Regions from separate parts of the Lysinibacillus sp. NPDC092081 genome, predicted to be linked through region 2. Evidence: riboswitches for the same ligand, from Rfam matches in the RefSeq annotation. Region 2 holds a riboswitch; each other region holds the start of a gene.

Region 1 (11,143 bases), on a different contig from region 2:
TGGTGACGGCCAAGTTGACGGAATTTCGGTTGCTGAAAAAATTGGTCACCCAGTTTCTCGTGTTTTCAAAACATTAGTAGCAAAGGCAAGTGCACAAAAGCTTTTTGTATTTGTTATTCCTGTAGCAGATGAGCTGGATTTAAAAGCTGCTGCAAAGGTTGTGGGCGAGAAGAAAATCGACATGCTCCCGGTTAAGGAGTTACTCGGCTATACAGGCTATGTACGAGGTGGATGCTCTCCAGTCGGCATGAAGAAGCTTTATCCAACTGTCATCGATGCGTCAGCTCAAGAGCAAGGAAGTATTATTGTGAGTGCCGGGAAAATCGGCATGCAAATCCACGTACAGCTAGATGATTTAGTCGCAGTGACAAAAGCAAAACTCGCAACAATTACCACTACCCAAGGATGATATGCTGGGTAGTTTTTTTATTTAAGTTGTCAGGAAGTAAGAGTAGGATTTTTGTAGAAAATAGGGTACTGTTACAGCAATATCATACATAGAGAGAAGGATATGATATGAGGAAAATTACGGGGTGGCGTTGGACGTTTTTTATTGGTGGCTTAATGGTGATGTCGCTTGGAATTACAATGTCCATTAAAGGGAAAATCATAGGAACGAGCCCTTGGGATGTGTTACATGTGGGTTTATTTCAGAATCTTGGTTTATCAATTGGTACTTGGTCTATTTTAACAGGGCTTTTAATTGTTGTTTCAACTGCAATTGTTTTACGAGAATGGCCAAAAATCGGGACATGGCTCAATATGCTACTTATCGGATCATTTATAGATGTTTTTAATTGGCTATTACCATCAACAAGTATTTATGGCTTACAGATAACTTATTTTGTAGTAGGTTTATTTGTTTTAAGCTTTGGCTGTGGTATGTATATTGCTCCGAATATGGGGGCAGGGCCACGGGATACATTAATGATGATTCTTGTTGAAAAATTTGGCGGAACGATTAAAACAGCACGAATGGGTATCGAGGTGCTTGTAACAATTCTTGGCTGGTTACTCGGAGGTCCTGTTGGCATTGGTACTGTGGTCATTGCTTTAACATCAGGCTATATTGTGCAATATTCGTTACCTTATTGTCGAAAGGTATTAATGAAGTGTATTGGCGATATAGAGGGCATGAAGCCATTCTATTAAATAAGAAGCTACTTTTATTTGTGAAAAATAAAAGTAGCTCTTCATTTTTTTAAAGGTTCCTTCATATAATGCAAGGCATAAGATAAAGGGGGATCGAAATTGAACGGAAATGTGACCTATTATTATGGACACGCACTGACTGGGCAAGGAATTAAACATTTATATAAAGAAATGATGGATGAGGCTGAATTAGTTTATATTTTGCAGGGTGCACCTACGTTTAAAGGATCGGAGCTTCTTAAAGAGCTTGGGTATTTTTATGTGAAGCAAGGCTTTGCGGTGGAGTGGTTTAAGCATGCGTTGCTGGAGGATATTGTTGAGGCAGTGTATGTTCAAGGATGTAATCGACTATTTGTATGGTCATCGGAATGGGGAATTGAACCGGTTTTCCTTGGAACAAAGCATCGGGTGATGTCATTTTATGATTGTTTAGAAGAAATCCAGCTTGAAAGGGTTGGCGAACAGCTCGCTGATGCAATGACGGAACGAGAGTCATGGAGTGAGAAGTGTATTTCGAAGCTGAATAATGCTATAAAGATTCATGATGATTGGGAAGTAGTCACACAGAGCTGTATGAACTGGCAGGCATTAAATGACCAGATTGAAAATTTAAAGACAGATATTTTCCAATCGATGGTCTTAAATAAAACAGGAATGCGCACACATCGCTTACTCGGAACATTAACACCGAGGGGGGCCGAAAATACAGTAGATAGCATAACAAAAAATGTAGCGCGAAGATTGATGATCAAAGGTAAGCCAGGTACAGGTAAATCTTCTTTAATGAAAGGTTTAGCAGACGAGGCAAATGCGAGAGGGCTCGATGCACAAATTATTTGGTGTGGCTTGGATTCAAACTCTGTTGACATGGTTATTATCCCGGAATTGAATTTCTGTATCTTTGATAGTACAGAGCCTCATATCTTTGACCCACAGGACGGAAGACTAGGGGATGAAATTTTCGATATAGGGAGACATTGCGCAATTTCACAGGAAGCAGAAGCTCAAATTGAAGATATTCGGGCAAAGTATAAAGAAGCAATGCAGGATGCAATGGGTTATTCGAAGCGTTATGCGGAAGCGGAGTATACAGTCCGTCGATTATTAGATAATTGTGTATCATCATCTCTTTGGCGCGAAAAAACTGCCCCACTATTCGAAAGATTAACAAAGTAATTTTTCTAATAGCATGCTTGTGCTACACTAGGAACTAGAATAGTGTTCCTAGGAAAGGATGATACGCTTGTCAAAAGTATTGAATGCATTTTTAGATGAGAACCTAAAAGCCTTACACGATCAAGGCTTATACAATGAAATTGATCCAGTAGAGGGAGCAAACGGCCCAATTATTCAGGTACGTGGCAAAAATCTAATTAATCTATCCTCAAACAACTATCTTGGCTTAGCAACGAATGAAGATTTAAAGCGTATTGCCAAAGAAACAATTGAGACATACGGTGTGGGGGCTGGAGCAGTCCGTACGATTAATGGCACACTTGATTTACACGTAAAATTAGAGGAAAAGCTTGCTGAATTTAAAGGAACAGAAGCAGCTATCTCTTACCAATCAGGTTTTAACTGTAATATGGCAGCTATTTCAGCTGTTATGGATAAAAATGATGCGATTCTTTCAGACCAATTAAACCATGCATCGATTATTGATGGCTGCCGTTTATCACGTGCGAAAATCATTGCCTTTAATCACTCAGATATGGACGATTTACGTACAAAGGCAAAGGAAGCAAAAGAATCAGGCTTATACAATAAAGTCATGGTCATTACTGATGGTGTATTCTCAATGGACGGTGATATTGCAAAATTACCAGAAATCGTTGAGATTGCGAAAGAGTTTGATTTAATAACATATGTCGATGATGCACACGGATCAGGTGTAACAGGTAAAGGAAAAGGCACTGTAAAGCATTTCGGTTTAGAAAAAGAAATTGACTTCCAAATTGGTACACTTTCTAAAGCAATTGGTGTTGTTGGTGGATATGTAGCAGGTAAGAAAAATTTAATTGACTGGCTGAAAGTGCGTTCTCGTCCATTTTTATTCTCAACAGCATTACCACCAGGTGATGTTGCTGCGATTACAGCAGCCGTGCAAATGCTGATCGACTCAACAGAGCTTCACGATAAGCTGTGGGACAATGGCGATTATCTAAAAGCAGGTCTTGCTAAGTTGGGCTTTAATATCGGCGAATCGGAAACGCCAATTACACCATGTATTATTGGTGATGAAAAGCTTACACAGGAATTTTCACGTCGCCTATTCGAAGAGGGCGTCTACGCTAAATCGATCGTTTTCCCAACGGTTCCAAAAGGCACAGGACGTGTTCGTAACATGCCTACAGCGGCACATACAAAAGAAATGCTAGACGACGCTCTAGCAATCTATGAAAAAGTCGGTCGTGAACTAGGTGTTATTCAATAAAAAATGGGGCTACCTCAATTGTGAGGTAGCCCTTTTTGAGATTCAGACGGATAGTAAGGTCGAAGTGATGGATAGAATCGTCAAAGTCGTGGATAGAACAGCCGAAATCGTGGATAGAACGGTCAAAGTCGTGGATAGAACAGCCAAAATCATGGATAGCCCCGACAGAGTGATGGAAAGAAGAGCCAAAGTGACGGATAGAGGAGCCAAAGCGACGGATAGAAGACAGAGCGACGGAAAGAACCAGAGAAGTGACGGATAGAAGAGCCAAAGCGACGGAAAGCCACCCCGAAGTGACGGATAGAAGACAGAGCGACGGATAGAACCGTCAAAGTCGTCTTTAATTCACGTACATTCTCCCAATTTAACTTCTTTCAGCAGAAAGAAGTTAAAGCCTCCGGCGGATGTCACGGAATCGGAAAGGAGTTCTTTGTGCAAGCACAAAGCCGATTCCGGACGCAATTATGCCGAGGCATAATTGATCGTTGGATGGAACACATTTTGCAAAACGCCCTGTACATATGACTCGAATGAATCATCTGGTAAAGAAGCAGTAAAAACAGGGTCGTTCATATAGTTTCCTCGTGCATACCCAAGCTTTAATGGTGAAAATTGATTGCGAACATCTTCTTCACGCCAGCCAAGCATGACTGTATCTACAGTTAAAACAATCGCCTCAAAACCAGCGGCCTCAGCTCGAGCGGCATGCTATAGGCAATTTTCTCATTTGTTGACCAATATAATTGAAACCATTTAGTAGCAGTGGGAGCTGCTTGTGCTACATCCTCAAGCGCATAGCTTGAAACGGTACTTTGAATATAAGGAATTTTTAACTGATCAGCTGCACGTGCAACAGCAAGCTCTCCCTCATCATGTGCCATTCTGTTCATGCCAACAGGAGCAAATAAGAACGGCGTTGGATGTACTTTGCCAAACAGCTCAATCGATGTATCAATACTTGAAACATCATGTAAAAAGCGTGGAATAATAGAGTATTTTTCAAAGGCTGCACGGTTATTTCGTAATGTTTGCTCACCACCAGCACCTGAACGGATGTAACCAAATGGACCAGCTTCCATTTTTTCTGCAACTGCCTTTTCTAAATCTGCAAAGCAAATAGGGAAGGGGGCTTGTGCATTAATATTTTTTAACAGTAGATCGCCATCTGTTGTCTTTGTCATCGTAATCCTCCTACTAATCTTTCTTTAGCTTCGCGGCAAAGCGGTTACCTATTGATTGAATACTCTGAACAAGGATGATTAAGACAAACACTGTCGCATACATCACATCGACCTCATAGCGTAAATGTCCATAACGGTAGGCGAGATCACCTAAACCACCAGCACCCACCATTCCAGCCATTGCTGTTGCTCCTATAAGACCGATTGTGGCAATCGTTAAGCCTAGAATAATGGCTGGGCGAGCCTCACGTAGTAAGACATTCGAAATAATATGACGACGCTTAATACCCATTGCTGTATAAGCTTCCACAACACCTGGATCAACTTCTAAAAGTGCCGTTTCCATAAGTCGCGCAATATAAGGCGCTGTATAAACAACAAGCGGCACAATAACACCTTTTACCCCAATAGTCGTGCCGACAATTAGCTTCGTGAACGGTAAAATGAAGAATAGTAAAATAATGAACGGTACAGAGCGAATAATATTAATAAATAAATTGAAAAATTGATAGAGAAATTTATTTTCAAACGATTGTCCCGGACGAGTTAAAACGATTAAAAGCCCTAACGGAATTCCGATTAAAATAGAAAAGAATAATGAAATCCCGACCATTTGGAAGGTTTCGATAATGGATTTCCCAATGACATCTGACCAATCTGCAAAGAAGCTTTGAATGCTATTCATTTAATTCGCCTCCTAATTCCTCAACACTTACCCCGTTTTCTGCAAAATACTTAAGTGCTTTTTCTACGATATGTGCCTCACCGTGTAGATGCACGACAATATTACCGACAATGCCGTTTTTTAATTCAATGATATTGGCTGTTAAAATATTTGGTTGTACATCATAAACTTTGCTCACTTCTGCAAGTAATGGTTTCCCTGTACTTTCGCCAAGGAATGTTAAACGAATAACACTTCCCGAAACATTTAATTGCTCGATAAGGGAAGGGGATAAATTACGTTGAGAAATGGTATTTAAAAACTTTCGGGTCGTTGGATGCTGAGGCTTCGAAAATAGTTCTATAGCAGAGCCATATTCCACAACCGTCCCTGATTCAAGAACAGATACATCATCGCAAATTTTTTGAATAACATTCATTTCATGTGTAATGAGTAAAATAGTGATGCCTAGCTCACGATTAATTTTCAAGAGAAGCTCAAGAATAGCATCAGTTGTTTCAGGATCGAGTGCACTTGTCGCTTCATCACTGAGCAAAATTTCAGGTTCTTGGGCAAGGGCACGTGCAATAGCGACACGTTGCTTTTGACCACCTGAAAGCTGGCTAGGATAACTATCTAATTTTTCTGTTAGGCCAACAATTTCTGCATATTTTGCAACGCGTTTTTTCACTTCGGAGTCGTTATAGCCAAGAAGCTTTAAGGGTACCGAAATATTGTTGTAAACAGTCGCTGTTTTTAAGAGGTTAAAATGCTGGAAGATCATCCCGATTTTTTGACGGGTTTTGCGAAGGTCGTTTAGAGAAAGGGAAGTAATATCTACATGATCGATTAATACCTTTCCTGTTGTTGGACGCTCTAATAAATTGACACAGCGAATAAGAGTACTTTTTCCTGCACCACTATAGCCAATAACTCCATGAATTTCACCTTTTTTGACATGTAAGTTAATACCATTTACTGCTTTGACAATACCCTTTTTAGTTTTAAATTCTTTTGTTATATTTTCTAATTGGATCATACTGTGATATCTCCTTTCTAAGTCCTTCTATAAAGCAAGAATCTGCTAGCTTTCCTGTAGGAGTCTCGCAGATTCTCGATTTTATGAAAGGTCCTTAATCGTTACTTACCAGCTTGGAATTATAGCACCTTTGAATTCCTCTTCAATAAATTTGCGTACTTCATCAGATTGATAAGCTTCAACGAATTTCTTAATCGTTGGGTCGTCCTTGTTTTCAGCACGTACCGCAATGTAATTTACATATGGAGAGTCCGTAGATTCTAAAAGAATGGAGTCTTTTTTAGGATCAATGCCAGCTTCAAGAGCGAAGTTCGTATTAATGGCTGCTATATCTACTTCACTAAGCTGCTTCGGAATTTGTGCGGCCTCTAATTCAATGAATTTTAAGTTCTTTTTGTTTTCTTCCACGTCGCGGATAGATGCTGTTAAATCTGCTCCGTCTTTTAATTTAATATAGCCCGCCTCTTGAAGGACAAATAGGGCACGAGCCCCGTTTGTTGGATCATTTGGTAATCCGAATGTTGCACCATCAGGAACGTCTTCTAATGATTTATATTTCTCAGAGTATATGCCCATAGGAGTTAAAATTGTTTTTCCTACTGGTACTAAATCTGTATTGTGATCTTTGTTAAATGCATCGAGGAATGGCTTGTGTTGATAGCTGTTTACATCAAGATCACCCTCGGCTAACGATGTATTTGGTAACACATAATCAGAGAAAGTTTTTAGTTCCACCTCTAAGCCCTTTTCTTTGGCAACTTTTGCAGCAACCTCTGCAATTTGTTCGTGTGGACCAGAAGTTACACCTACTACGATTTTATGTTCATTAATAGCCTTACTTTGACTATCTTCTTTAGTACCACAGCCTACTAATGCTGCTACCAATGTGAGACTCGCTAAACCTAGTAAAAATTTGTTTTTCTTTTTCATGAGAAAACCTCCAAAGTTATTTTTTCGGTTTTTAAAAATAAAAAAACCCTCTTAAAAAAACTAAGAGAGGCTCATGAAAAAACGTCCTCTCTTATCTTTCAAACGATGATCGTTTGCAGGATTTAGCACCTTCCTTAAAAAAGGAGGTTGCCGAGCTTCATAGGGCCAGTCCCTCAGCTACTCTTGATAAGAGATTTATAATATTTTTTTGTAAATCCGATAAAACTAATATAGATTATAGTATATAGTAAGTCAATCGAATTTTTAAAATTTTTTATTTTATTATAATATTTCGTTGAAAAAGAATCCGCTAGAAGAAGGGGGGGAGCAACCAAAAAGATAGTGAAATGAAAAAACTGTCCCCGTAGCCAAGTTTGAGCTAATGGAACAGTTTTTTGGTTGAGTCTACTCAGGTAGGGAGATTGAAATGTTCATAAGCTAAATAAGTTTAATTTTTCAATTCTGCTAATTGCTTCACGTAAGCGGTCTTCGCTAACAAGTAAACCAACCCGAACATAGCCTTCACCATATTGACCGAAGCCATTGCCTGCAGCTACTGCGATATCAGCTTTGTCGAGCAATAAATCGGCAAATTGTTCACTCGTAAAACCTAGCGGAACAGGAAGCCAGGCAAAGAAAGAGCCTCTCGGTGCTGTTACTTGCCAACCAATTCGCTGAGCTTCTTCGATCAGGACGTTTCGTCGACGCTCATAAGTCGCTCTTAGCTTATCCGCGCAACTCTGGGAAGCAGTAAGTGCAACTGCCGCGGCTTGTTGCACTGCAGGGAATTGGCTACAAAATAGATGATCTTGAATAAGGTTAATGGCTGCAACAATATCGGGATTACCAACTGCAAAACCAATGCGCCAGCCTGCCATATTATACGTTTTTGATAATGTATACATTTCAATACCGACATCTTTAGCACCGTCAGCTTGCAAGAAACTGATAGGTCTATTGCCGTCAAATCCGATCGCCCCGTAGGCAAAATCATGTGATACGATAATATTATGCTCTTTTGCAAAGCGTACTGTTTCCTCGAAAAATTCAAGTGTTGCCGTACCACCAGTTGGGTTATTCGGGTAATTCAAGTAAAGCAGCTTCGCCTTTTCCTTTATTTCATCGGATAAAGCATTATAATCTGGCAAGAAATCATTTTCTGCAAAAAGTGGCATGACTTCAAAATTAACATCGCTTAATACGACACCAGATAAGTAATCTGGATATCCAGGATCCGGTAATAGCATTGTATCACCGGGATTTAAAACGGCTAACGGTAGCTCAACAAGACCGATTTTCGTACCACCGAGAATAGCTACCTCTGTTTCAGGGTCAATGTCAACATTGTATTCACGTTTGTAGAAGCTTGCTGCTGCTTGGCGTAATTCTGCTATGCCGCGAAATGGAGAGTATTTATGATTTTGTGGATTTTCTGCTGCCTCCTGTAATGCTTTAATAATATGTGGAGGAGTGGGTTGATCTGGATTACCTTGACCAAGATTGATAACATCACGCCCTTCAGCTAGAGCAGCGTTTACTTTTTGCACAAGTGCTGCAAAAAATTGAGTTGGGAGTTGCTGTAGTTTTTTTGAGAATTCCATGCATGTCCACCTTTTTCAGAATATAATAATTATTAAAGATATGATGCACATAATATTACTTTTTTTAGTAATTGTCTAGAGCCTTTTCAGTTAACTAAAAACTAAAAGAGACCCAATTATATATATGAGGTGAAAAAATTGAACAAAGTTTCATATTTTATCGTCAATGCTTTTACTACAGAACTTTACAAGGGAAATCCCGCAGCAGTCTGTTTACTTGATTCAACAATACCTGAGTCGACTATGCAGAAAATTGCTCAGGAGATCCCCGTACCAACAACAGCTTTTGTCCAAAAGAAAGATAATGATTTTTTTCTTAGATGGTTTACGCCAGCAAAGGAAATACCGATTTGTGGACATGGAACAATCGCTAGCGCTTTTTTACTCTGGAAACAAGGGATTGTACCCGTCAACTCGGCAATTACATTCCAGACTTTAAGTGGTCCTTTGCAAGCAATTTGGCTGGATGAACTAGTTAAAATAACAATTAAGAAGTACCAGTTAGAAGAGATTGAATGTCCTGTGGAGCTTGAAGAATGGCTTGGGTTGAAACCAACATATGTAGGAAAAACAGAATTGGATTATATAGTGGAGCTAAGTCACGAAGAGTATATTGCAGATTTTAAAGCTGATTTTCCTGCGATGAAACAGTTCCCTGTACGTGGTGTTTGTATTACAAGCATTTCTAAGGATGAGGGAATTGATATTGTCTCAAGATTCTTTTCTCCTGCACAAGGCATTGATGAAGACCATGTAAATGGTTCCACTCATGGAGCGTTAGGACCTTACTGGTGTGCAAAATTATCAAAAGAAAGCATCGTTAGCAAACAGCTTTCAAAACGTGGTGGATTATTGTACGTTACACCAAAAGTAGAAGATGTTGCTATTGCAGGTTCGGCAGTTCAAGTATTAAGTGGAGAAATATTAATCTAAATATTGAGCTTAAACCATGGAAGTAAGGTTGATTTATTGTAGTATAAATACAGAAAAGTACTGTCTAGAGGAGGAATAACAATGAAAATCGGTTGTATCCAATTAAACGTAGGCTTTGGCAAAGTAGAAGAAAATTTTGCTCGCGCTGAGGACAAGATTCGTGAAGCAGCAAAACAAGGTGCAGAAATTATTGTACTACCGGAGATGTGGAATACAGGCTATGCACTTGAAAAATTACCAGAGCTCGCAGATGTGGATGGAGAGCGTTCGAAAGCATTTTTATCGGATCTAACGAAAGAGCTTGGCGTACACATTGTTGGTGGCTCTGTTTCAACAAAGAAGGGCGATAAATTTTACAACACGATGTATACGTTTGATAAGAATGGTGAGTTAGTAGGTGAATATAACAAGGCACATCTTTTCCGTTTGATGGACGAGCATTTATATTTAGAAGCAGGGGATGAAATGAATCGCTTTACTCTTGGAGATATCGAGGCTGCAGGAGTGATTTGCTATGATATTCGCTTCCCTGAATGGCTACGTGCTCACGCCTTAGAGGGAGCAAAGGTATTGTTCGTACCGGCGCAATGGCCGACACCACGTATTGATCATTGGAAAACATTGCTGCAAGCACGTGCCATTGAAAATCAATGCTTTGTGGTCGCTGTTAATCGTATTTCTAGAAAGGTAGAAAACTTCAATGGTCAATCAATGATTATTCAACCATGGGGCGAAGTGCTTTGGGTTGGTGCAGAGGATGAAGAAGTAGCTGTCATCGACGTGGACTTTTCGATTGTCGATGAAGTCCGTGGCCGAATTCCAGTTTATGACGACCGCAGACCAGGATTATATAGCGGAGTAGTTACCGAAAACTAAAATTTGATAGCACGCTCAAGCGATGTTGAGCGTGCTAATCGATGAACATCGCTGATAAACCTGCGAACATCGCCGCTAAACCCGCCAACAACTAAGAAATTAATTCTTATCCTCAATCAAAGAATTAGCAAGCAGCATAAATTCAAGTGTAATGCGATTGTGGCCCTTCATGAAATTTTCCCCTAAGAGACTTTCAAGCTTTTTTAAGCGATGGTAGAGTGTTTGGCGTACGATGAACAGTTGATTGGCTGTTTGTTGTTTGGAGCCATTCGTTTGCAAGTATACTTGTAGAGTTTCTAGTAGCTTACTGTTATATTTTTTGTCGTATTCAAT
Region 2 (11,143 bases):
CGTATTCAGTACCACCGATTAGGATAATTTTCTTTTCAAGTGATACAATGATGAATGTTTCAGAAGCAGTGCCATCAACAGCAGGGTCTGCTTTAAAGTTAGGAGCTGAAATAACTGTGAAGTCAGCAACATGAGAAGCTAATTCTTCTTTAGTTGGACGGATAAATAATTGATGAGCGAAAAGATTGTGCCAAGCATATTCATTGATTACTTGGATGCTTAATTGCGAATCTTTGTCAGCACCAGCAAAGCCTTTGAATACGAATAATTCGTCACGTTCTTTTAAATATTTTACTACTTTTACATATAAGTTATCGAACACTTCAGAAGAAATTGGTCGGTTAACTTTTCCCCAGTCAATTTTATCCATTGTGCTATCTTCTTCTACCGTATATTTATCTTTAGGTGAACGACCAGTGTATTTGCCAGTTTCTGCACGAACTGCGCCATCTACTGTTAACATAGCTTCACCACGAGAAGTAGCCTTTTCAGCTAATTGTGGTACTGAAAGTTGAACATTAATGTTACCGCCGCTTAATAATTCCTTCAGTTCGTTTGCAATTTCTACTGAATTCATCGATTAAATACCATCCTTTTTTATAGTATTCCCTAGAGTCGAGGGAGATTTTCTTAATTTCAAAAATAGTATAACACAATTGCTTAAATAATCTATACTAATTCGGAAATTATTTTTCAGATTTTATTACTTTTCAAGAAAACGACAAAAAGTAAATTGATTCGTTTTGATAATGTTTTTTACCCTATAATAAGTGATCACACAATCACTTTCGACACAGCAAAATTGCGTTTGGAAGCTCTTAACTAACATGAGGTTCGCACAGGATGTGAAGTCTTAGCTGGTTTTTTATCAGTTGGGGTTTGTCGTCAACTGAAATGAGGCTACAATCATATTCATCCACCACATGTTCTGTAGCTACAAAATGTGCTTTAAAGGGGTCACACATATGTTAACACATGATGTGAGGTGGAGAATAGGGATTATTTTGTTTCAAATTACAGCATAATCCAAATTAGTTTCTTGTTTAATCCCATACTTTCTTTATAAGAATACAATCAATTATACCTTGGCATAATTGCGTCCAGAATCGGCTTTGTGCTTTGGCCATCAGTTGTTTATTGTGCGAAAGCGCAGTGCTAACGTAGCGGCAACAACATGAGGGCCGATACGATGTCGGTCATTTCGGTAATGCCACAGGTTCAGCGGATGTTTGGACACTCGCTGAAAGAAGCTAAAAATATTTGACAACGTTCTACCTTTTACGTATTATGAGATATTGAACGGATACTCTTATCCCGAGCTGGTGGAGGGTCAGGCCCTGTGAAACCCGGCAACCTGCATGAACTATTTCACGACATGCGCTGGTGCCAACCTGATGCAAGGGAAAGCCCCTTGAACGATAAGAGTGAAAGGTTACGAAGTCATTATTCCTTTCCTCATGTTAAGTAAGCGTGAGAAAAGGATTTTTTTATTGTTAAAAACGAATGTAAAGGTAAGCATATAGTCCTTTCCTTATTATAATGACGGATCTTTCGAAAACCTCGTGTTAAGAGCGGCAGCTGTATATTTGTGCAAAAGTAAAACGACAGCAACAACGGCTTGAGAGTCCAATCCATAGGGGCGGACTTGACATGGGTAATGAGTACCGTATTAATTCGCAGTAAGTAATAGGAGGAAACCAAATGACAAACCGTCGACTGTTTACATCAGAGAGTGTAACAGAAGGACATCCAGACAAAATTTGTGATCAAATCTCGGATGCCATTTTAGATGCTATTTTAGTAGAAGATCCAAACGCGCGTGTAGCGTGTGAAACAACAGTAACAACAGGCTTAGTTTTAGTAGCAGGAGAAATTACTACTTCTACTTATGTAGATATTAAAGGTATCGTTCGTGATACTGTAGCAGAAATCGGTTATACACGTGGAAAGTATGGCTTTGATGCTGAAAACCTAGCAGTACTTGTTGCTATTGGTGAGCAATCACCTGATATTGCTCAAGGTGTTGACCAAGCATTAGAGGCGCGTGAAGGCTCTATGACAGATGCTGACATTGAAGCAATTGGTGCAGGTGACCAAGGCTTAATGTTCGGTTATGCATGTAACGAAACGCCAGAGCTTATGCCATTACCAATTAGTTTAGCGCATAAACTGGCTCGTCGTTTAACGGAAGTACGTAAATCTGGTGAACTAGCATATTTACGTCCAGACGGAAAAACACAAGTAACGATTGAATATGATGAAAACAATGTACCAGTGCGCGTGGATACGATTGTAATTTCAACACAGCATGACGAAGAAGCTACACTTGAGCAAATTCAAGCAGACGTAAAAGAATTCGTTATTGCTCCAGTTGTTTCAAGTGAATTACTAGATGCCAATACTAAATATTTCATCAACCCAACTGGCCGATTCGTAATTGGTGGTCCAAAAGGGGATGCTGGTCTAACTGGACGTAAAATCATCGTTGATACATACGGTGGCTATGCACGTCATGGTGGAGGTGCTTTCTCTGGTAAGGACGCAACTAAGGTAGACCGTTCAGCGGCATATGCAGCACGCTATGTGGCAAAAAATATCGTAGCAGCTGGTTTAGCAGAACGAGCTGAAGTACAACTAGCTTATGCGATTGGTGTTGCTCAACCTGTATCTATTGCTGTTGATACATTTGGGACAGGAAAAGTTACGGAAAGTGAAATTGTAAAATGGGTACGCGAGCTATTTGATCTACGCCCAGCAGGGATTATTAAAATGCTTAACCTTCGTCGCCCTATTTATAAGCAAACTGCAGCATATGGTCACTTCGGTCGTACAGACTTAAATGTACCTTGGGAACAAACAGACAAAGCTGATGCATTAAAAGAAAAAGCAGGCTTATAAGCTATTCAGCTAAAGTAATGAAGAGCTGAAAAAATATTTTAAAATACTATTACAGAAAGGGGCTCAACATTCTAATAGCCCCTTTTGCTGTTTTTATCGAAAAAGAGAAGCTCCTAATCATAATTATGTATGGCTCGGTTGTTCAAGCAAACGTGGAGCTGTTGAAATAGCTATTTATTTTCTGTTTGAAGTGATTTATAGTATTGTCCTTTTTCTATATATTCACGTATGATGCGTTCCATATCTTCCTTATCTTCATCATTTAATTCTCTTACAACCTTTGCAGGACGACCTAATGCTAAGCTATTTGGAGGAATGACTTTGCCAGGAGGTACAAGACTACCCGCCCCAATGAATGCACCCTCTCCAATCTCCGCTCCGTCTAATACTATAGAGCCCATACCTATTAAGGCTTTTTTACGAATCGTACAGCTATGTAAAGTTACTTGATGTCCGACTGTTACTTCATCTTCAATAATGAGCGGATATTTAGGGCTTTGATGTAAGCAACAGAGGTCTTGAATACTAACTCGTTTTCCGATAATTGTTGGTGATACATCCCCTCGAATAACTGTGTTAAACCAAATTGTTGTTTCAGCACCTATTGTAACGTCACCAGTAACGGTTGCATAATCGGCAATAAAAACAGATGGATCGATATTGGGTATTTTACCTTTAAATGGATAGATCATAAGGATCGCCTCTTTTCTTTCTATGATGTAATATTATCGTATCAAATACGCAACTTGATGGAAATATAAAATTAAAATGAGCTAGATATTCCGATATAATCATTGTGTAATTATTTTTTTAGGAGGACTATGTGAAATGTGGAAATGGGAAGCTGATGGACAAGCAAAGGCTGTGGTTGCTATTCTTCATGGTGCATATGAAAATCACCGATGGTATGCATGGCTTATAGAAAAACTTAGATTGGAAGGCTTCCACATAGTCATGGGGGATTTACCTAACCATGGAGTAAATGTAGGATTTTCTCGTGTTCACGATGAAGATTTTAAAGAATACAATAAATATACAAGGCATTTAATGGAGAATGCTTTTTCGTATAATTTACCTGTCTTTTTAATAGGACATGGGCTTGGTGCGACACTATTACTACATACCATGCAAAAACGAAAATATGAATGCGCAGGGATTATCTTAACTTCACCTTGGCTTCATTTAAAGCTATTGCCAGGTAAACTATCAAATGCTTTAACTAGTTTAAGTGCCCTGACTGCAAATGTGAAGCTGACCCATGAAATTACATTAGAAGCATTAACGCGCAGTTTAGAAGGTAGAGATGAGATGAAGGATGAGGTTCCCTTTTCGTCAGTCGTTTCAGTGAAATGGTATCGAGAACTACAGCAAATGATGCGCAATTTAGTGTTATTGCCTAAGGCTGAATTCCCTAATATGCCTATGTTAGTTATGACAGCTGAAAAAGATAATATTACTGAAACTAAACAAACACGTAACTGGCTACATCAGATGGAATTTACAGAGTTTCAATTCAAAGAATGGGCAAACTGTTATCATAATCTATTTCATGAAGTAGAGCGTGACGAGATTTTTGTTTATATACGTGATTTTATTAATAATGCTCTTCGAAGAATTGGCTATATAATTGAATAGTGAATTACCTCTCCAATTAACTAGAAAAATAACTAACTTTTCGTTACTTGAATATAATATTGTAATTTTCTGAAAAATGTAATACTATAATGACTTAAAGTAATATTTTTCAAATCGGAGGGGTAAAATGGAAACGATTGTTGGGAAAATTAATGAGATTTTATGGGGACCGTGGTTTATTTATGGCATTTTGTTAATAGGCCTCTTTTTTTCAATCATTACACGGTTCCTACAAGTAAGACACATTAAAGATATGTTTGTTTTAATGTTTAAAGGCGAAAAATCAGAAAAGGGGATTTCATCTTTCCAGGCGATGTCTATCGCATTATCTGGTCGAGTAGGAACAGGTAATATTGCCGGTACAGCTACAGCAATCGGGATGGGGGGACCTGGGGCTGTTTTTTGGATGTGGGCAATCGCCTTTATCGGTGCGGCAACTGCTTACGTTGAGTCGACATTGGCTCAAATTTATAAAGAAGAGAAAGATACAGAATATCGTGGTGGGCCAGCTTTTTACATAGAAAAAGGAATGGGGCAAAAGTGGTTTGCAGTTATTTTTGCTGTTGCCGCATTAGCTGCCATGTTAGTTTTGATGCCGGGTGTTCAATCGAATGCAATTGCGACAGCGGTTGAAAACGCTTTCGATGTTAAGACTTGGATTACAGGACTTATTATTGTCGTCTTATTAGGTACTATTATTATCGGTGGGATTAAATGGATTGCCAATGCTGCACAGATCATTGTACCGTTTATGGCATTAGCATATATTCTGATGGCCATCATCATTATTGCAATGAATATTAAAGAAGTACCAGCTGTATTTTCATTAATTTTTTCTAGCGCATTTGGTGCACAAGAAATCTTTGGTGGTATTATTGGTTCCGCTATTGCATGGGGGGTTAAACGCGGTATTTATTCAAATGAAGCAGGTCAAGGGACAGGTGCGCATCCGGCAGCGGCTGCAGAAGTATCACACCCTGCTAAACAAGGTATCGTCCAAGCAGCTTCTGTATATATTGATACTTTATTAATCTGTACAGCTACAGCATTTATGATTTTATTTACTGGTATGTATAATGTACACGATGAAAAAGCGGGTGCTGATTCATATGTTTATGTTGGAGATTTCAATAAAGGTGGATTATCTGGAGAAGAACAAATCACATTTGCGAAAAGTATTAAAGAAGGCGCAGCATACACACAATATGCAGTTGACTCTTCATTACCAGGTTTTGGGGGACCATTCGTAGCGATTGCATTATTCTTCTTTGCTTTTACGACAATTATGGCATACTACTACATTGCCGAAACAAATGTGGCTTATCTATTCTCAGGAGCTACTGAAAAAGTCGTCATATGGCTGGCTAAATTTGCAATTTTAATTTCTGCGTTTTACGGTACAATCCGCACATCCGATCTTGCTTGGGCTATGGGGGATGTTGGACTTGGCTTAATGGTTTGGATTAACGTTATAGCGATTTTAATTATTATGAAGCCTGCTATAGTCGCATTAAAGGATTATGAGAAACAGAAAAAAGAAGGAAAAGATCCTGTTTTTGATCCTCGTAAACTAGGAATTAAAGGTGCAGATTTCTGGGTGGATTATAATGAAAAACGTAAAAATAAATAGACAATAACGAGAAAGCTATCTAATAGATGAAACATTCTATTAGATAGCTTTTTTGTTTTATAAAAAAATTTCTATTGACGGCAATAGAAAAAGAAGGTATATTTTGTCTTAAGGAAATTATCTTTCCTTTAAGAAACTTTTTGGGAGGGGGTGAAAAAATGACCGTGTTCCATTTACCGAAACTATCATATGATTATGATCAGTTGGAGCCCTATATTGATGCTAGAACGTTGGAAATCCATCATTCTAAGCATCATGCTACGTATGTAAATAATTTAAATGTAGCCTTAGAAGGTCATAAGGATTTACAAAATCAGTCGTTGGAAGATTTATTAAGCAATCTTGATGTACTTCCAGCTGACATTCAAACAGCCGTCCAAAATAATGGTGGAGGACACTATTGCCACAGTTTATTTTGGGATTTGATGAGTCCCGATGGTGGTGGTGAGGCAAATGCTGATATTGGAAAGGCGATTGATTATCATTTTAAAACGTTTGATAATTTTCAGGATCAGCTTTCTAAAGCAGCCATTACTCGCTTTGGAAGTGGATATGGATGGCTAGTGCTGGATGGTGAACAATTAACCATTATGAGTACAGCTAACCAAGACACACCTTTAAAAGAAGGGAAAATTCCTCTACTCATTATTGATGTATGGGAACATGCATATTATTTGAAATATCAAAATCGCCGGCCTGAATTTGTTACGAATTGGTGGAATACTGTCGATTGGGAAAAAGTCAATCAACGATATGTGGATGCAATGAAACAACAAACACTTTTAAAATCTAACTAGCTAAAGTTAATTAAGGTAATTTGACATGAAAGTAAAAGTTAAGTACTCCTCCCATCCCCCGCGCCATCGGGGGATATTTTTTTTCTAAATAAAAAGGCATGATTCCAATGCTCCATCGGAATCATGCCTTAAATAAATTTTGATATTGAAACGATCTAACTTAACGAGTGATCTTTCATTTTTTCTAAAGCAATCACAAAGGGAGGATCATTTTGTTGATTTAGAAACTCGTATTTTAATACGTGCACATATTTTTGGGGAAGTTGACTCACATATTCTATCACAGCATCTCGTTCTTCCTTACCACCCTGATGACCATGATAAATGACAAGGACAATAAGACCACCGATTTTGAGCAGCTTTAGCAAATCTTCAATGGCTTGTATCGTAGTATTTGACTGTGTAACGATGTCGTGATTACTACCAGGCAAATAACCAAGATTGAAAATTGCAGCAGCTACTGGCTTGTGCACATAGTTGGCTACTTCTTCATGCCCTCTATGTAAAACAAGTGCACGATGCTCTAAGCCATTGTCTAAAAGGCGATGGAGAGTCGCATCAACAGCACTCTTTTGAACATCAAAGGCGTATACTTGACCTTCATCGCCGACAAGCTGTGCTAAAAATAATGTGTCGTGGCCGTTTCCTGCTGTGGCATCCACTACAGTGTCGCCCTCTTCAACTGTATCTTTTATCAGCTGTTGTGCATATTGTAAAACGCGTTGTAGCTTCATTTCGTAACCTCAGCTTGATAAAATTTCCCTTGCCAGCTTCCACGGCGTTCAAGCTCTGCATCAATTCCATTTAATACTTCCCATTTATTAACACTCCACATAGGGCCAATCATTAAATCAATTGGTCCATCACCTGTGATACGGTGAATAACCATATCTGGTGGTAGAATTTCAAGCTGATCTGCTACTAACTTTGTGTAAATGTCCTGATCTAAAAATTCTAACATGCCCTTTTCGTATTGCTTAACCATTGGTGTCCCTTTTAAAAGGTGTAGTAAATGAATTTTAATGCCTTGTACATCAAGCTTTGCGACTTCACGAGCAGTTTCCATCATCATGTCATAGTCTTCAAGAGGAAGGCCATTAATTATGTGCGAGCAAACACGAATACCATGCTTTCGTAGCTTTTCAACACCTTCCACATATGTTGCATAGTCGTGGGCACGGTTGATAAGATTTGCTGTTTTTTCATGCACAGTTTGAAGTCCGAGCTCAATCCATAAATAGGTGCGCTCGTTTAATTCAGCTAAATATTCAACTACATCATCTGGCAGACAGTCTGGGCGCGTCGCGATAGATAATCCAACAACACCTTCTTGGGCTAAGGCTGCTTCAAATTTTTCTTTTAATACTGGTAGTGGTGCATGTGTATTTGTATACGCTTGGAAGTAGGCCATATATTTGCCGTCCTTCCATTTTTGATGCATTTTGTCACGTATTTCAGCAAATTGCACCTCGATAGGATCAACTTTATTGCCTGCGAAATCACCAGAACCTGCTGCACTACAAAACGTACAACCTCCGAAGGCAACGGTACCATCACGATTTGGGCAGTCAAAGCCCGCGTCTAGTGCTACCTTAAAAACTTTATGACCGAATTGCTCACGTAAATATCGATTCCATGTATAATATCTTTTCCCATCTGAAGGAAAAGGAAAGTTTGTTTCTGTCATTTATTTCACTCCTCTAACATTATATTTTATCACGTGCTAGTGCTTCCGTCATGAGGGAAGAATTTAATATTATGTGAATGACCTGAGCGAATGATGAGGATAGCCAAGCGAAAAGTACATCGACCGGAGTAAATCATGAGAATGGCCGAAAAAAACTACACAAAAAATATTCTAAAGCCTATGTAAAAAGAGTAAATTTATTTTTCTTGTACTTTTGTATTTTTCAACATAAACTAACTATTTAGAGTAGCGAAATAATGGAGGATATTTTATGCCAAAAAGTGTTTGGTTTTTAATTATCGGAATGCTTGTGAACACGACAGGCAACTCATTTTTATGGCCTTTAAACGCCATTTATTTGCACGATTATTTAGGGAAGTCCCTTGCGATGGCTGGCTTTGTGTTGATGCTGAATTCTGCTGCTGGCGTAATAGGAAATCTCTTAGGTGGTTATTTATTTGATAGAATAGGTGGCTATAAATCAACAATGCTAGGCATTCTGTTAACGATTGCTTCATTAATAGCTTTAACGATTTGGCACGGCTGGCCACATTATGTATGGATTTTAACGATACTGGGCTTTAGTGGGGGTATTGTATTTCCAGGAATGTTTGCTTTAGCTGGAACTGCGTGGCCTGAGGGTGGACGAAAGGCCTTTAACGCAATTTACTTAGCTCAAAATTTAGGAGTGGCAATTGGTCCTGCACTTGCCGGTGTTGTTGCTGCTTACCAATTTGACTACGTCTTTAAGGTCAACTTAGCCATGTATATTTTGTTCTTTTTTATAGCGTTTTTTACTTTTAAACGATTAGAGGCGGAGAGCATTGCACCAATGAATGTCGTGAGTGAAAGTAAGAGAATAATTAATAAAGCACCGTTTTATGCGTTATTAATTATAAGCGCATCCTCTGTACTATGCTGGCTAGCTTATTCACAATGGAGTGCGACGATTTCTTCCTATACGCAAGATCTAGGATTAGGATTGAAACAGTACAGCTTACTTTGGACTATTAATGGCCTACTTATCGTTTTAGGGCAACCGCTAATTGCGCCGCTAGTGAAACGTTGGGAACATAAATTGAAGCGTCAATTAGTATTTGGCGTGACCCTTATCGCAATATCCTTTGGCATCATTGCATTTGCAAGTGATTTTAAAATGTTTGGAGCAGCAATGGTTGTGTTAACTTTTGGTGAAATGTTTTATACGCCTGCGTTACCTACCATCGCCAATCAACTTGCACCTAAAGGGCGTCAGGGCTTTTATCAAGGAATTATTAATAGTGCAGCAACAACAGGTCGTATGATTGGACCTCTATTTGGTGGTATTATGGTCGATCAGTTTGGCATGATTGTACTCGTATTAATCTTAGTAATTATAGTATTGTTAGCGATTATTCCATGCCTTATCTATGATTATCCTTTACGAAAGAATAAAACAGTGACAGATTAATAGATAAATTTAACAAAAATATTCTCAAAACGAGCAAAAATCGTGTAGGAAACACGTTTTTTGTTCGTTTTTTTATGTTTGATATTGAAAGTTAGCATATAGTAGCGTACAATCAATCATACATATTCAAATATTTGAATATATGAAAATGAAGTTCCGTGGAGGGATTTATTTGGAAGAGAGCTTGCAGCAATTTAAGGCAGACTTTTTTAAAGCTTTGGCACATCCATTACGAATCAGAATTTTAGAATTACTTGTAGATGGTAAAAAAAATGTCAATGAAATTCAAAGCTGCTTAGAAAAAGAAGGCTCAGCTGTTTCCCAGCAATTGAGTGTATTACGAGGCAAAAATATTGTGTATGGGACGAAAGAGGGGAAAAAAGTTTACTATTCTTTAAGCGATCCGATGATTGGAGAATTACTTGGTGTAGCAAAAGATATTTTCAACAATCATTTAATAAATACAATTACAAGGTTAGAAGAAATGACTATTAACGAAAATAATGAAGATGATATGTAAATTTTGTAAACTGGGGTTTTTATGAAACATTTACCTTGCTTATTATTTTGAAGGGAAGATTTATAGATGAAGGCACTGTTTACAGGGCGATATGAAGGATATTCTGTTCATCATTTGAAGAAAGATTTAATTTCAGGGATTATTGTCGGGATTGTAGCAATACCGCTGGCAATGTCCTTTGCTATTGCGTCAGGTGTTAAGCCTGAGTATGGAATATATACAGCTTTTATTGCTGGAATACTTATTTCTCTTTTTGGTGGTTCGAAGTTTCAAATCGGGGGACCTACAGGTGCGTTTGTGCCAATTTTGTTAGGGATAGTCATTTCGTATGGCTATGAAAATTTACTAATTGCTGGATTAATGGCCGGGATTATTTTGTGCTTGATGGGTATTTTTAAACTTGGCTCATTAATAAAATTTATTCCCCGTCCCGTGACGATAGGTTTTACAGCAGGAATTGCAGTTATTATATTTACAGGTCAAATTGCCAATTTCTTAGGTTTAACTAATATTAAAAGACACGAGT
Region 3 (11,143 bases), on a different contig from region 2:
TCTCTAGTTGCTCTTCAATCAAGTGCTTAGCCATTTATACTTACCCCTTTTTTCTGTTCATCCAATTGCTCAATAAATTTCATCAATTCTAGTGTCATATCATAGCGTAAAAACGGTGTGATGAGGTAAATACCATTGAAATACTCCGCTGCTACTTCTACTAATTCCTTAGCAATTGCAATCCCTTCTAGTGTTGCGCGTTCCTTATCATCGCCACAAGCCTTCATACGGGCTAACGCTTCATCCGATAGTTTGATACCCGGCACTTCATGATGCAAGAACTCCGCACTTTTATAGCTCGTTACTGGCATAATGCCTATATAAATTGGTGTTTCTAAATGCTTTGTTGCCTCGTAAATTTCCACAATTTTTTCCTTTGTATAAACAGGCTGTGAAATAAAATAATCTGCCCCATGTTCAATTTTCTTTTCTAATCGAGAGACAGCGCGATCGAGCACACGTACATTAGGATTAAATGCAGCCGCTACAGAGAAATTCGCCTTTTTACGAAGTGGTTTCCCTGAGAAAGATACACCTTCATTTAACTGTTTTATTAATTGGATGAGCTCCATTGAAGAGACGTCATAAACGCTAGTAGCCCCTGGAAAATCACCTACCTTTGTCGGATCTCCAGTAACTGCTAAAATATCATGAATCCCTAGTGCATTTAATCCCATTAAATGTGATTGTAGACCAATTAAATTACGATCTCGGCATGTTATATGTGTCAATGGGCGTACCCCATGCGTTTCTTTCAGCAAGGCACCCATTGCGACATTACTAATCCTTGGAGAAGCGAGTGAATTATCTGCCATCATGACTACATCCGCGCCAGTTTCATATAACTTTTTTGCACCTTCAATAAAACCTTCGATTTCTAAATGTCTTGGTGTATCTAACTCCACAATAATCGAGCGTTCACGTTTTACTTTTACATGTAATGGCTCATAATTTGCTGGCTCTGCCTCACGTACAACCTCTACTTTTTCTGGCTTTGCATACTTTTCCTCGACCGGGGATAGCTCATCTAAGTACTTTTTCGCTGCAGCAATATGCTTTGGTGTCGTACCACAGCAGCCACCAATTAAACGTACCCCCTGATCACGAAGCTCTACAGCTGCTCGACCAAAATAATCTGCCTCCGACTCATAAACAACACGGCCATCCTCCAAATCAAGGAGAGAGGCGTTCGGATATGCTGACATAAATGCCTTCTTAGGAAGTTCTACTCCTTCGAATGCTTGTATAGTATGGTGAGGACCTAAGCGACAGTTAACACCTACGATATCAGCACCTAGCGCTTCAAGTTTATGTAAGGCGTTATTTAAGCTCATTCCATTTTGCAAAATTCCGGGTTCGTGCATAGAAACTTGAGCAATAATCGGTAATTTCGTTTTACCTCGTAGCATTGTTAAAGTCGCTGTTAGCTCTTCAAAATCATAATAAGTTTCAAGTAAAAGGCCATCTGGATTTCCTGCAAGTAAAACAGTTGCCTGCTCATCAACTGTTGCTAAAATTTCCTCTAACGTTGCGTCACTTTTACGAATACCACGGATTCCCCCAATAGTACCTAAGACAAATTGTCCACCATCTACCGCTGCTCGTTTTGCAATCGTTATCGCGGCTTCATTAAACTGCTGCACACGAGATTCTAATCCATAGCGGGCTAATTTTATGGCATTAGCTCCGTAAGTGTTCGTTTGAATAATATCGGCACCAGCTGCTATATATTCTCTATGAATCTTTTCAATTAATTCCGGTCTCTGTACATTCATTTCCTCATGGCAGTACTCCAAGCCATAGCCGTATAAAACCGTACCAATTGCGCCATCTGCTGTTAGAACATGCGTTTTTAACCTTTCAAGCAATCCCATAAAACTAGCCTCTCTTCCCTTTTCTATCAATTATGCCTCGGCATAATTGCGTCTGGAATCGGCTTTGTGCTTAGGCCTGCATGATGCAGGTTAGTTAGCCGTTATCGCATGGATGCGATGATTTTAGGCTAACATCCTTTTTAGCACTCCTTTCCGATTTCCATGACATCCGCCGGAGGCTTTAACTTCTTTCGGCGGATGTTTGGACACCCGCTGAAACAAGTTAAAATAAAAAAGCCTTCTTTTATAAAAAAAAAGAAGGCTTTACGTTTCGTAATTGTTTTTCCTTCTCATCTTCGACACAACGGTCTTCTGGATTTAGCACCTGACAATAAGTTGGTTGCTGAAGCTTCATAGGGCCAGTCCCTCTGCTTCTCTTGATAAGAATGTAGTATGAATTTTTTAAATAATTAAAAGAATCATATCCTTTACGAACGATTGAGTCAAGACTATTTCACAGAACAGAGGATAATTTTACGAAAAACATTATATTTTGATTCAATTCAAACAATTATGATAGTTTTTCAGCAAGTTCCTCACCAATTTTTTTACCATTTTGAATACATGCACCTATGCCCACTCCAAAATAAGAGCATCCCGCTATTGATAAATTTGGATAGTTTTTCTCAAGCTCTTGAACGAGGCCTTGCAACGCTTCACGATGTGCCAAGTCGTACTTGGGCATTTGGTCGATCCATTTTGTCACGTCAACAACAGTTGGTTTTTCCTCGATCCCCAAGCTTATTCTTACATCCTCTAGAGCAACAGCTGCTAACTCTTCATCAGTCATCATACGCAATCTCTCATACTCAGGGTTAATGCTCTTATAAAAAAGTCGTACAAGTAATTTCCCTTCTGCTGAGGTGTGTTTCCACTTGTGACTTGTCCACGTTGCTGCATTACAAATAACATCCGAATTATGTGACACAATATAGCCTGTTCCATCTGCTGGTAATCTATTATCGGGTACATCAAATCCTAAGTAAATTGTAATGGCGGATGCAGTATTGAATTGTTTAAAATAGCAGTTCAAAGATTCATCCTGCAATAAACTTTGTACCGCTTCATTTGGCAGTGCCATTACAACATGATTTGCTTCCATCATTTTACCGTTTGCTAATGTAACAGAGTATTGATTCTCCTGCTTTTTAACACTAGTAGTGGCTACCCCTTTTATAATTTCTACATCCGTTAATGTTTCTTCAAGTCGATCTATTAGTGATGATAAACCATTTTTAAATGAAATAAATTTTTTATTGGCTGCTTTCACAAACTGTTCTCTGTTTGCATCGAAACCTTTAATAATACTACCGTAATCATTTTTGTAATCGATTAAATAAGGTAACGTGGAAGCAATGGAAAGCTGATTTAAATCTCCTGAATATACACCTGCAAGTACGGGCGCTATTTGGTTTTGAACAAGCTCCTCACCTAAATAGTATGTTAAAAATTCCCCAATAGAGCTTTCCTTTGTAAACACTTCATTTGGCATTGTTAAATCTTTTAATGCTTCTTTTTTACCTTTCTCTGATACAAGCGTGCTTTCTTCAAGAGATTGTAAGCTCATAGGAATACCAAACGTTGAGTCTGCAGGGATGGCATGTAGCTCATTATTTGTGTATATATACGAAATGCCCGTTTCGTTATACACAAGATTTTGTTCAAAATTAAGTTCTTCTACTAACTCCATGACACCTTTATGACGCGCTACAATAGAATCTGCTCCTGTTTCCATGATGAAGCCTTGTTCATATGCAGAGTGAAGCTTGCCACCAAGGTATGTACTCTTTTCAACGAGTACAAGCTTTACATTTAAGTCTTTCTCCTGAACTTGGCGTTGTAAATAATGCATCGTACACAATCCCGTAATTCCGCCACCTAATACAACAACTGTTTTCATATTAACCGCCCCTATTTTTAGTTCTTTATTTCAGTATAAACTTTTTTTATCGAAAATTATGTTAAACCCTTTACAAATTTAGCAAAAATGGAGCTATCCAGCACATTGGATAGCTCCATCTTTTTCATATTCAAATAGCCTATACTCGCTAGAGGCTTTTATCTACCTAACGGAATTTATATATTAACAGTTGATATAGTGTTATTTGTGCCCTAAGTGTGTAGCGCCTAAAAAAAATAGGAAACAACAATTTCTTTGCCTTAATTAATTTAAATTTTGTGTAAAGCTAGCTAATTTTCCAGCAGAATTTTTCACTTCATTAAAGGCAATACCTAATTCACTTAGTACTTCTACTATTGCTTGTACTTCTTTTTCCATCCGACCATTTTGATCTTTGGCTTCAGTCATAGCTTCTAATATGTTAGTAAATTGTCCTTCTGTTTGAACCATATTTTCCTCACCAGAGGCTACCTCTTCTTGAATATTACTAAGCGAATGAACAAGTTTATCTGTCCGTTCATTCGTTTTATGTAGTAAAGTCGCTACCGATGTGACAGATTCCTTTGTTTGAATCGATAGTTTCCTTACTTCATCTGCAACAACACTAAAGCCTTTACCCGCTTCTCCAGCACGAGCCGCTTCTATTGCCGCATTTAATGCCAACAAGTTTGTTTGATTAGCAATATTTGTCACAACATTCATAATCGATTCCATTTCCTTTGACATATCTGACAACTGTGCAATATTTTCCGCAATATCATCAAGCGAATAAATAATATTACTCATATTTTGCGATTGACTCTTTAACCGTTCACGACCTTCTAATGCCTGACTCTCAGCCATAGTCGAAACTTGAAGTGATTTTTTCGCTAGTTGTTTAATCTCATCTGATTGTCCACTTAAGCGATGAAATGAATTGTTCGTTTCCTGAGATATTGTGGCAAGACCTTCTGAAGACTCTACGATTTCTTGCTCTATCGCTTCTTTCCTACGTTCCATTTTTTCATGAAGTTGCTCAATTGTGTGCTCAAATGCCTCTAAAACTAACTGTTGCTCAAAATTAGAAATTTTTGAGATGGCTCGAATTGTATTAAGCTGATCCATTGGATGATTAATATGTTCTTCAACCAAATCAATAAATGATGCTGTTAAATCTTGAAAGGCGCAAATATACCATTGTGTTTTAAGCCCGATATGGACATGCACTTTAGCAATTTTAATTCGTCTTTGATAAAATTCATCATCAATCGTACCATTAAACATTTCAATAATATGACGTCGTAATGTAATTTTCAGCTTCTCCACGGAACTATGTCTATTAATAATATCTACTAAACTACGTTCAGTTCCAATCATTTCATAAAATCGATCAACAATATTATCAATATTGCCTTCTACAAAAGGTTGAAAGGCTTTTAAATATTGTAAATCCCGCTTTGTCAATTTAAGTAAATCAATTTGCTTTTTTATTGAATGGCAATTCGCTATATCCATTTTTACAATGTATTGCTCTAAATCTAACGCCATTGTCTTTCCCTGTTTTTGAAAAATCACACATTTACCCTCTTTCATGCCGTGTACTTTTGAAAAGCTGAGAAAAATCTAAGTCCGTTCATAAAATATAAGAGATCAGAAAGGCTCATCACATAATGTGGAGTTGATTTCCGTTCCGACTGGGCGTCCCAGCCTCCACTCCAATCACCTTATATAGTATATGTTTAATCAATTATGCCTCGGCATAATTGTGTCCGAGGCTTTAACTTTTAGTGATAAGCCATCAGGATGTTGGTTAACCATTTTAATCTATTAGCTAAAAATGGGTATACATAAGCAAAAAATCTTTTTATCGGTCAAAATTAACCCTATATTTTCTTATTTAATATACCCAAGAAGAAAAGCACCATTATTTACGAAAATATTGCGAAAAAACAGTATAACAATAACCTTATACTTTGCTATAGCTACTAACTACTCTTTCAAAATCCCTCATATACCTTATACATTTTATAAATAGCTGTCAATTTTCATTTATACATTTTTTACCATAAAATGTACGAATAGTACCTATTATCTTATTTTTTGTCCAAAGCAAAAAAAAGCTACCACAATACTTTTGGGTAGCCAATTTACATCATCTCTGTTTTTTTTATGCTTATTTTTTCCTTGTTTTAGTTTGTAGTACTATCGCTTTATTATATTAATATTTTTACAATCAGTTAATTATAGTAATATACACTCATCTTATAATCCAAAACAAAAACCTAGGACCTATACAAAAAGAGTTGATAATTGAATCTAAATACCCATTATTTTTTAATTAAAAACACTTACGTTCCTTTTAATTCTTGCAGTAAATTTGCAGCTTCCTCACTTCCTGCATTTGCTGCAAGTCCATACCACTTTATAGCCTCTTTAATATTTCTAGCTATTCCTTCCCCTTTATTGTATATGTGCCCTAGTTGTAATTTAGCCTCCAAATCACCTTGAAGAGCAGCCTGTTTAAACCAATGAATACCCTTTTCAATATTTCGTATACCTGTTAACCCTTGACTCCAAATAAAGCCCAAATCATAAAAGGCATCGACATGATATTGCTCTGCAGCTCGTTCATACCAATATAATCCACGGTTCACATCTTTAGGTCGCCCTAAGTGTCCCTCTAAATAGATTCCTCCAAGCCTGTATTGTGCCTCAACATAGCCGGCTTCTGCAGATTTTTTATAGTAGCTACATGCTTGCTCCTCGTCTTTGTCGATTCCTAATCCCTGCTCGTAAATAATTCCGAGTGTAAACATAGCCTCAGCCACACCTTTTTGAGCGGCGAAGTCGAACCAATTCTTCGCAAGTACCAAATTTTCTGGTACCCCTTCACCGTTAAAATACATGTCTGCTAAATTATTTGCAGCATCTGGATGCCCTTGCTTTGCTGCAGCTTCATACAATGAAAAAGCCCTATTATAGTTTTCTTGAACACCTATACCTTCAAAATAAAAATTACCAAGTGCATATTGTGCATCGGCATTACCTTGAGATGCTGCTAACTCAAACCACTTTACTGACTTTTCTGGTTTAAAATATTCTCCGTCAATTGCACTATAATATTCTCCAAGCTGAAATTGTGCATCGGTATCCTGTTCCTCGATGGCATCTTTGTATAAGTCAATGATTACTTCATGATCTAGATCTTCTTCGTCAAACGCCTCAACCTGTTCATTTTGGTGAACAAAATACCATTCCAATATATCAAGTACATCATCAACAACTTCATTGCAATTGGCTAACTTCTCCAGTGAAGAAATTTGCCAAATGAAAATATAGATAGGGAGTGGAATTGCTTCACGCAGTAAATCATCATATTCAGCTAAAAGTGTTAGCACATTCTCCTGTACTGACTGTGTCTGTTCTGGATGAATAATTTGTAAATGTCGTTGCTGATTTTTTTTCAAAAGTCCTCGCACAACTTGATATAATATTTTGTGCAAGGCTGCTAATTGTACTTCTTCGACTGTTATCAAATAAATGTTTTGCGCAAACCATGTATCTTGTGTTTGCGTGAGCTTTTGTAGGGCTCCAATTCGCTCTTTATTTTGTTTTGCTAAAAATTGCCCATACATACGTTTCCCCCCTAACACACTATCAATTTCGCCTTGGCGTAATTGTTGTTGCTGTTGTTGTTGCTTCGCTTTCACTGCAAAAACATTTACTGAATGAAGAAAAAAACTGCCTCACCACTATTATATGGAAGACAGTTTGAAATTGGTTACACATACGCTCTCAAGATTAAACCAATGAACAATGTAATGAACAAAAAGACAGTGACATGAATCCATTTATACATTTCTAATAAACCAATAAATTCACGCGTAAATGCATTAGGTACATAATAAAAGGCAGTCTTCGAACCAACACCTTGTGCATCAAGCTTCACCTTTTTGGCATAAATACTTGCACGAAAAACATGAAAATTATTCGTTACGAATAAGGATCGATATTTTTTTCCTTGAGCATGCTTATCCATAATTTTTTTGGAGAATGCCATATTTTGTTCAGTATTTGTAGATTGATCTTCCATTAATACTTTTTGAGCAGGTATTTGATGTTCGTCAACTATATATTTTTTCATAGCATATGCTTCTGATACTTTCTCATCACTGCCCTGTCCACCTGAGACGATAATGTAAGGTTGTTCACCATATTTTTGAAATTGCTTTACTGACTCATTTAAACGGCTAGCTAAAAGTGGTGGCACTTTATCTCCAATTAGTCCTGACCCTAGCACAATAATATAGTTAGGTTCATAAAGGATCGGCGTAAAATGATATAGAGTGGCATAGGCCATTATGCTTGTATATAAAAACATTGTATAGCCAAAAACTAAAAATGCATAGAAGAAAAGAATATGCCAAATTTCATGTTCGATATTCGTAAAAATTACAAATACATACCAAATCATCATGATAAAAAAGCTCAAGCCAAAAACAGCTAACAATAGATTACGAACTTTACGTCCTTCTTTTTCAAGTAAAACCTTACTATTAAAAAACGTAGCTATCGATAAAATAAACATCATACTCGGGAAACTTCCAAGTATAATGACAATACCCATCTTCGGCATAATCCCCTGCTCATTTGGGAGAAATAAAGGGTGACTAATTATTGTGCTTAAAATATACAACCCTAAAAAGCCTAGAACTACTACATTAAAAAAACGCCTTTTTTCCGTTATATATAACAGCAAAAAAATTAAAATTAATAGTAATAATGTTGAAATCATCCTCACTCCTTTCTTTTTATATACCATTTTTTAGGGCTTATCATCATAACGGGAAATTGATTTCCGTTCCACCTGAGCCCGTCGCCTAGCATCTACTACAATAACTATTTGCTTAACATACACTACGAGCACATGTCCAACTTTTGGTAACAAGCGATTTTTTACCAATTTCTTCTGACACTACTTGTTCAAATTTGTTGATATTCCTAAATTGATGGAAGCGTTTATTTTATTTTTCGAGATGGTTCATGTAAAATTACTATTAAGAACTAGTTTATGATAAAAACTAAAAATTATATTGGAGGAATGTCAGTAATGAAAAAAATCCTTGCTGCTATTTTTGCAGCGACACTTATGTTTGCGTCTGTTGGTGCAACTTTATACATCTCAGATACACCAACTGCAGAAGCTAAATCCTATAAGTCGGGTAAAAAAGGCTTCTCAAACAATAATCATAACAATAACTCAAATTTCCAAAAATCTCAGGATAAAACTAAAGACCAAAATAATGCAACAACAAATAAAAACAATACAACTTCTACAAACAAAACGGATTCAACAGCTAAGAAAGGCGGCTTCTTCTCAGGCGGCCTTATGAAAGGCTTAATGCTTGGTGGCTTAGCTGGTTTATTATTCGGAAGTCTTTTCAGTGGTATGGGTATGCTTGGTAATATTTTAGGCTTATTAATTAACGTTGTAGCAATCATGGCTATCGTAATGCTAGTTGTAAAAATTGTTAATATGTTTAAAGATAAAAAACGTAAAGAGGAAGCACAATGGCACAAATAATTAATGAGCAAGATATTATTAATGCAATTTGCTTATCTCAGGCCTACTATAAAAACATTCGCCCTGAGGATGTACTTGTAGAACTAACATACGATGATGACACAGGCTTCGGTGCAGAAGTTGAAACTAATGGTCAAATCGAGATGTTTGATACAGCAGCAATGATTGGCGCACTACGTGTATGGATTAAAGACGTCCTACATGGTGATCCATTTTCAACAGGCATCGAACTCGTCCTAGACGATGAGGAAGGCATTATTGCTAGACTATCGTAAATAAGTAAAGAATAGCAGTTCCATAAATCTTATAGATTTATGGAACTGCTTTTTTATTTTTTAAGGCGTTTTTTTGCTTGCTCTTTCTTTTCTTCCTCAATTGAAAAATCGACTATTGATCGGCCGAGCATTATTAGCGTAATAAACATGACGCCTGTTCCAATAAATCAATTATGCCTCGGCATAATTGCGTCCGGAATCGGCTTTGTGCTTGCACAAAGAACTCCTTTCCGATTTCCGTGACATCCGCCGGAGGCTTTTAACTTATTTCAGCGGATGTTTGTACACCTACTGAAAAGTAACTTAAACTCGCATTCATCTCACCAATTATAGAAGTAGAAGACTTGCTGAAAGAAGTTAAATAAATCATTGTAAATATCTTTGAAAAATCACTAGTAGGATACAGTCCCGTCTCAACACCGGTTGGAATTAAACTCACTACTGAAAAATACATGGCATCAAGCCAATGCCAACCTTCCGCCCCTTTATAAAACATAGTTCCTGAAAAAATGATAAAAAATAATGTTGTAAACAAAGATAGAAACTGCGGACGCTTGAATGACTTCCACATGCCTACTATCTTTTCGCAGATAAAATAAATGACAGCATCCCATTCTCCTTTTGATTTACTTTCACTTCAGCGTTATTTACAAATCTAAATGGGTTCATCCACATAAAGTGAGGTTGGTTTCTGTTCCGACTGGGCGCATTCCTGGAGTCGTCCAACCGGAACGGAAATCAACTTATCCATATGGCGTACTTTTCAACAAATGTCATCCCCAACTTTTGATGATGAGCCCCTAAATTGTACTAGATATTCATCGCAATAAAAATAACATATTTAAACGTCAAAAGGTAGAGATTTCTATTTACAATCTCTACCTTAAATTATTTTACTTCTTTAATAGACTGTTAAAGTTCACAAATATTTTTGCTGCATGGCTACGTTTTGTAGGAGCCTCAGGTGAAAATTGCCCTTCGTTACCTCTAACAATATCAAGCTCATATAACATTGTTATTGCATGTTTTGTTTCTTCATTGTAAGAGGCGATATCAGAAAATGGTGCTTTTCCTTTTACAGCATAAGGTTGCTTTTGTTTATGCTCATAAGCACGACTAATCATTAATGCTAATTGAGCGCGAGTAACTGGTAGTCCTGGATTAAACTTCCCATTCGTTCCCTTAATTAGTCCATACGCATAAGCTGCTGCAATTTCTGACTGAGTTCCGACATCATAGCTTGCTATGTCAGTAAATGGTGCCTGTTCCTTCGTCGTTATACCGAGACTTCTAACAAGCATGATAGCGGCCTGTGCACGAGTAACATTTTGCTCAGGTCTAAATGTACTATCTGGATAACCGTTCATAATACCCGCTTCAGCTGCCTTCAATATAAACTCCTTTGCCCAATGATTTTCTATATCAGTAAAGCTTAAAGTTCTTCCTGTAATAAAAGTAACTGTTGGACTTTGAACACTTTCATTACCAGCCGCATCAAGCGCTTTAACAGCTACTGTGTATGCTGTATTCT

The links. Region 2 has a riboswitch for S-adenosylmethionine ahead of metK (methionine adenosyltransferase). Riboswitches for the same ligand answer to the same signal wherever they lie in the genome.
Region 1: it holds a riboswitch for S-adenosylmethionine, as region 2 does, so the genes downstream of both, ACIQLB_RS11690 (MetQ/NlpA family ABC transporter substrate-binding protein) here and metK (methionine adenosyltransferase) in region 2, are expected to answer to the same signal.
Region 3: it holds a riboswitch for S-adenosylmethionine, as region 2 does, so the genes downstream of both, ACIQLB_RS20340 (bifunctional homocysteine S-methyltransferase/methylenetetrahydrofolate reductase) here and metK (methionine adenosyltransferase) in region 2, are expected to answer to the same signal.

What each region holds. Positions count from the first base shown of each region.
Region 1 is NZ_JBIVRU010000006.1:55,775-66,917, forward strand. Features, by position in the region: gene ybaK (Cys-tRNA(Pro) deacylase) at 1-409, shown strand, start outside; gene ACIQLB_RS11655 (YczE/YyaS/YitT family protein) at 517-1,152, shown strand; gene ACIQLB_RS11660 (nucleotide kinase) at 1,252-2,328, shown strand; gene ACIQLB_RS11665 (glycine C-acetyltransferase) at 2,387-3,586, shown strand; gene ACIQLB_RS11670 (hypothetical protein) at 4,049-4,258, opposite strand; gene ACIQLB_RS11675 (alpha-hydroxy acid oxidase) at 4,249-4,767, opposite strand; gene ACIQLB_RS11680 (methionine ABC transporter permease) at 4,781-5,452, opposite strand; gene ACIQLB_RS11685 (methionine ABC transporter ATP-binding protein) at 5,445-6,470, opposite strand; gene ACIQLB_RS11690 (MetQ/NlpA family ABC transporter substrate-binding protein) at 6,576-7,400, opposite strand; SAM riboswitch class I at 7,489-7,593, opposite strand; gene ACIQLB_RS11695 (pyridoxal phosphate-dependent aminotransferase) at 7,832-9,001, opposite strand; gene ACIQLB_RS11700 (PhzF family phenazine biosynthesis protein) at 9,140-9,934, shown strand; gene ACIQLB_RS11705 (carbon-nitrogen family hydrolase) at 10,016-10,810, shown strand; gene ACIQLB_RS11710 (PucR family transcriptional regulator) at 10,910-11,143, opposite strand, start outside.
Region 2 is NZ_JBIVRU010000002.1:26,214-37,356, forward strand. Features, by position in the region: gene pckA (phosphoenolpyruvate carboxykinase (ATP)) at 1-577, opposite strand, end outside; SAM riboswitch class I at 1,307-1,425, shown strand; gene metK (methionine adenosyltransferase) at 1,702-2,898, shown strand; gene ACIQLB_RS05010 (gamma carbonic anhydrase) at 3,069-3,590, opposite strand; gene ACIQLB_RS05015 (alpha/beta hydrolase) at 3,727-4,533, shown strand; gene ACIQLB_RS05020 (alanine/glycine:cation symporter family protein) at 4,661-6,163, shown strand; gene ACIQLB_RS05025 (superoxide dismutase) at 6,322-6,960, shown strand; gene mnmM (tRNA 5-(aminomethyl)-2-thiouridylate-methyltransferase MnmM) at 7,116-7,694, opposite strand; gene mnmL (tRNA modification radical SAM protein MnmL/YtqA) at 7,691-8,647, opposite strand; gene ACIQLB_RS05040 (MDR family MFS transporter) at 8,919-10,097, shown strand; gene ACIQLB_RS05045 (ArsR/SmtB family transcription factor) at 10,270-10,617, shown strand; gene ACIQLB_RS05050 (SulP family inorganic anion transporter) at 10,684-11,143, shown strand, end outside.
Region 3 is NZ_JBIVRU010000019.1:36,649-47,791, reverse strand. Features, by position in the region: gene metH (methionine synthase) at 1-34, opposite strand, end outside; gene ACIQLB_RS20340 (bifunctional homocysteine S-methyltransferase/methylenetetrahydrofolate reductase) at 27-1,874, opposite strand; SAM riboswitch class I at 2,162-2,261, opposite strand; gene ACIQLB_RS20335 (protoporphyrinogen oxidase) at 2,386-3,774, opposite strand; gene ACIQLB_RS20330 (protoglobin domain-containing protein) at 4,039-5,328, opposite strand; gene ACIQLB_RS20325 (SEL1-like repeat protein) at 6,102-7,463, opposite strand; gene ACIQLB_RS20320 (YdcF family protein) at 7,535-8,389, opposite strand; gene ACIQLB_RS20315 (hypothetical protein) at 8,864-9,337, shown strand; gene ACIQLB_RS20310 (DUF2653 family protein) at 9,325-9,612, shown strand; gene ACIQLB_RS20305 (ion channel) at 9,872-10,147, opposite strand; gene ACIQLB_RS20300 (S-layer homology domain-containing protein) at 10,506-11,143, opposite strand, start outside.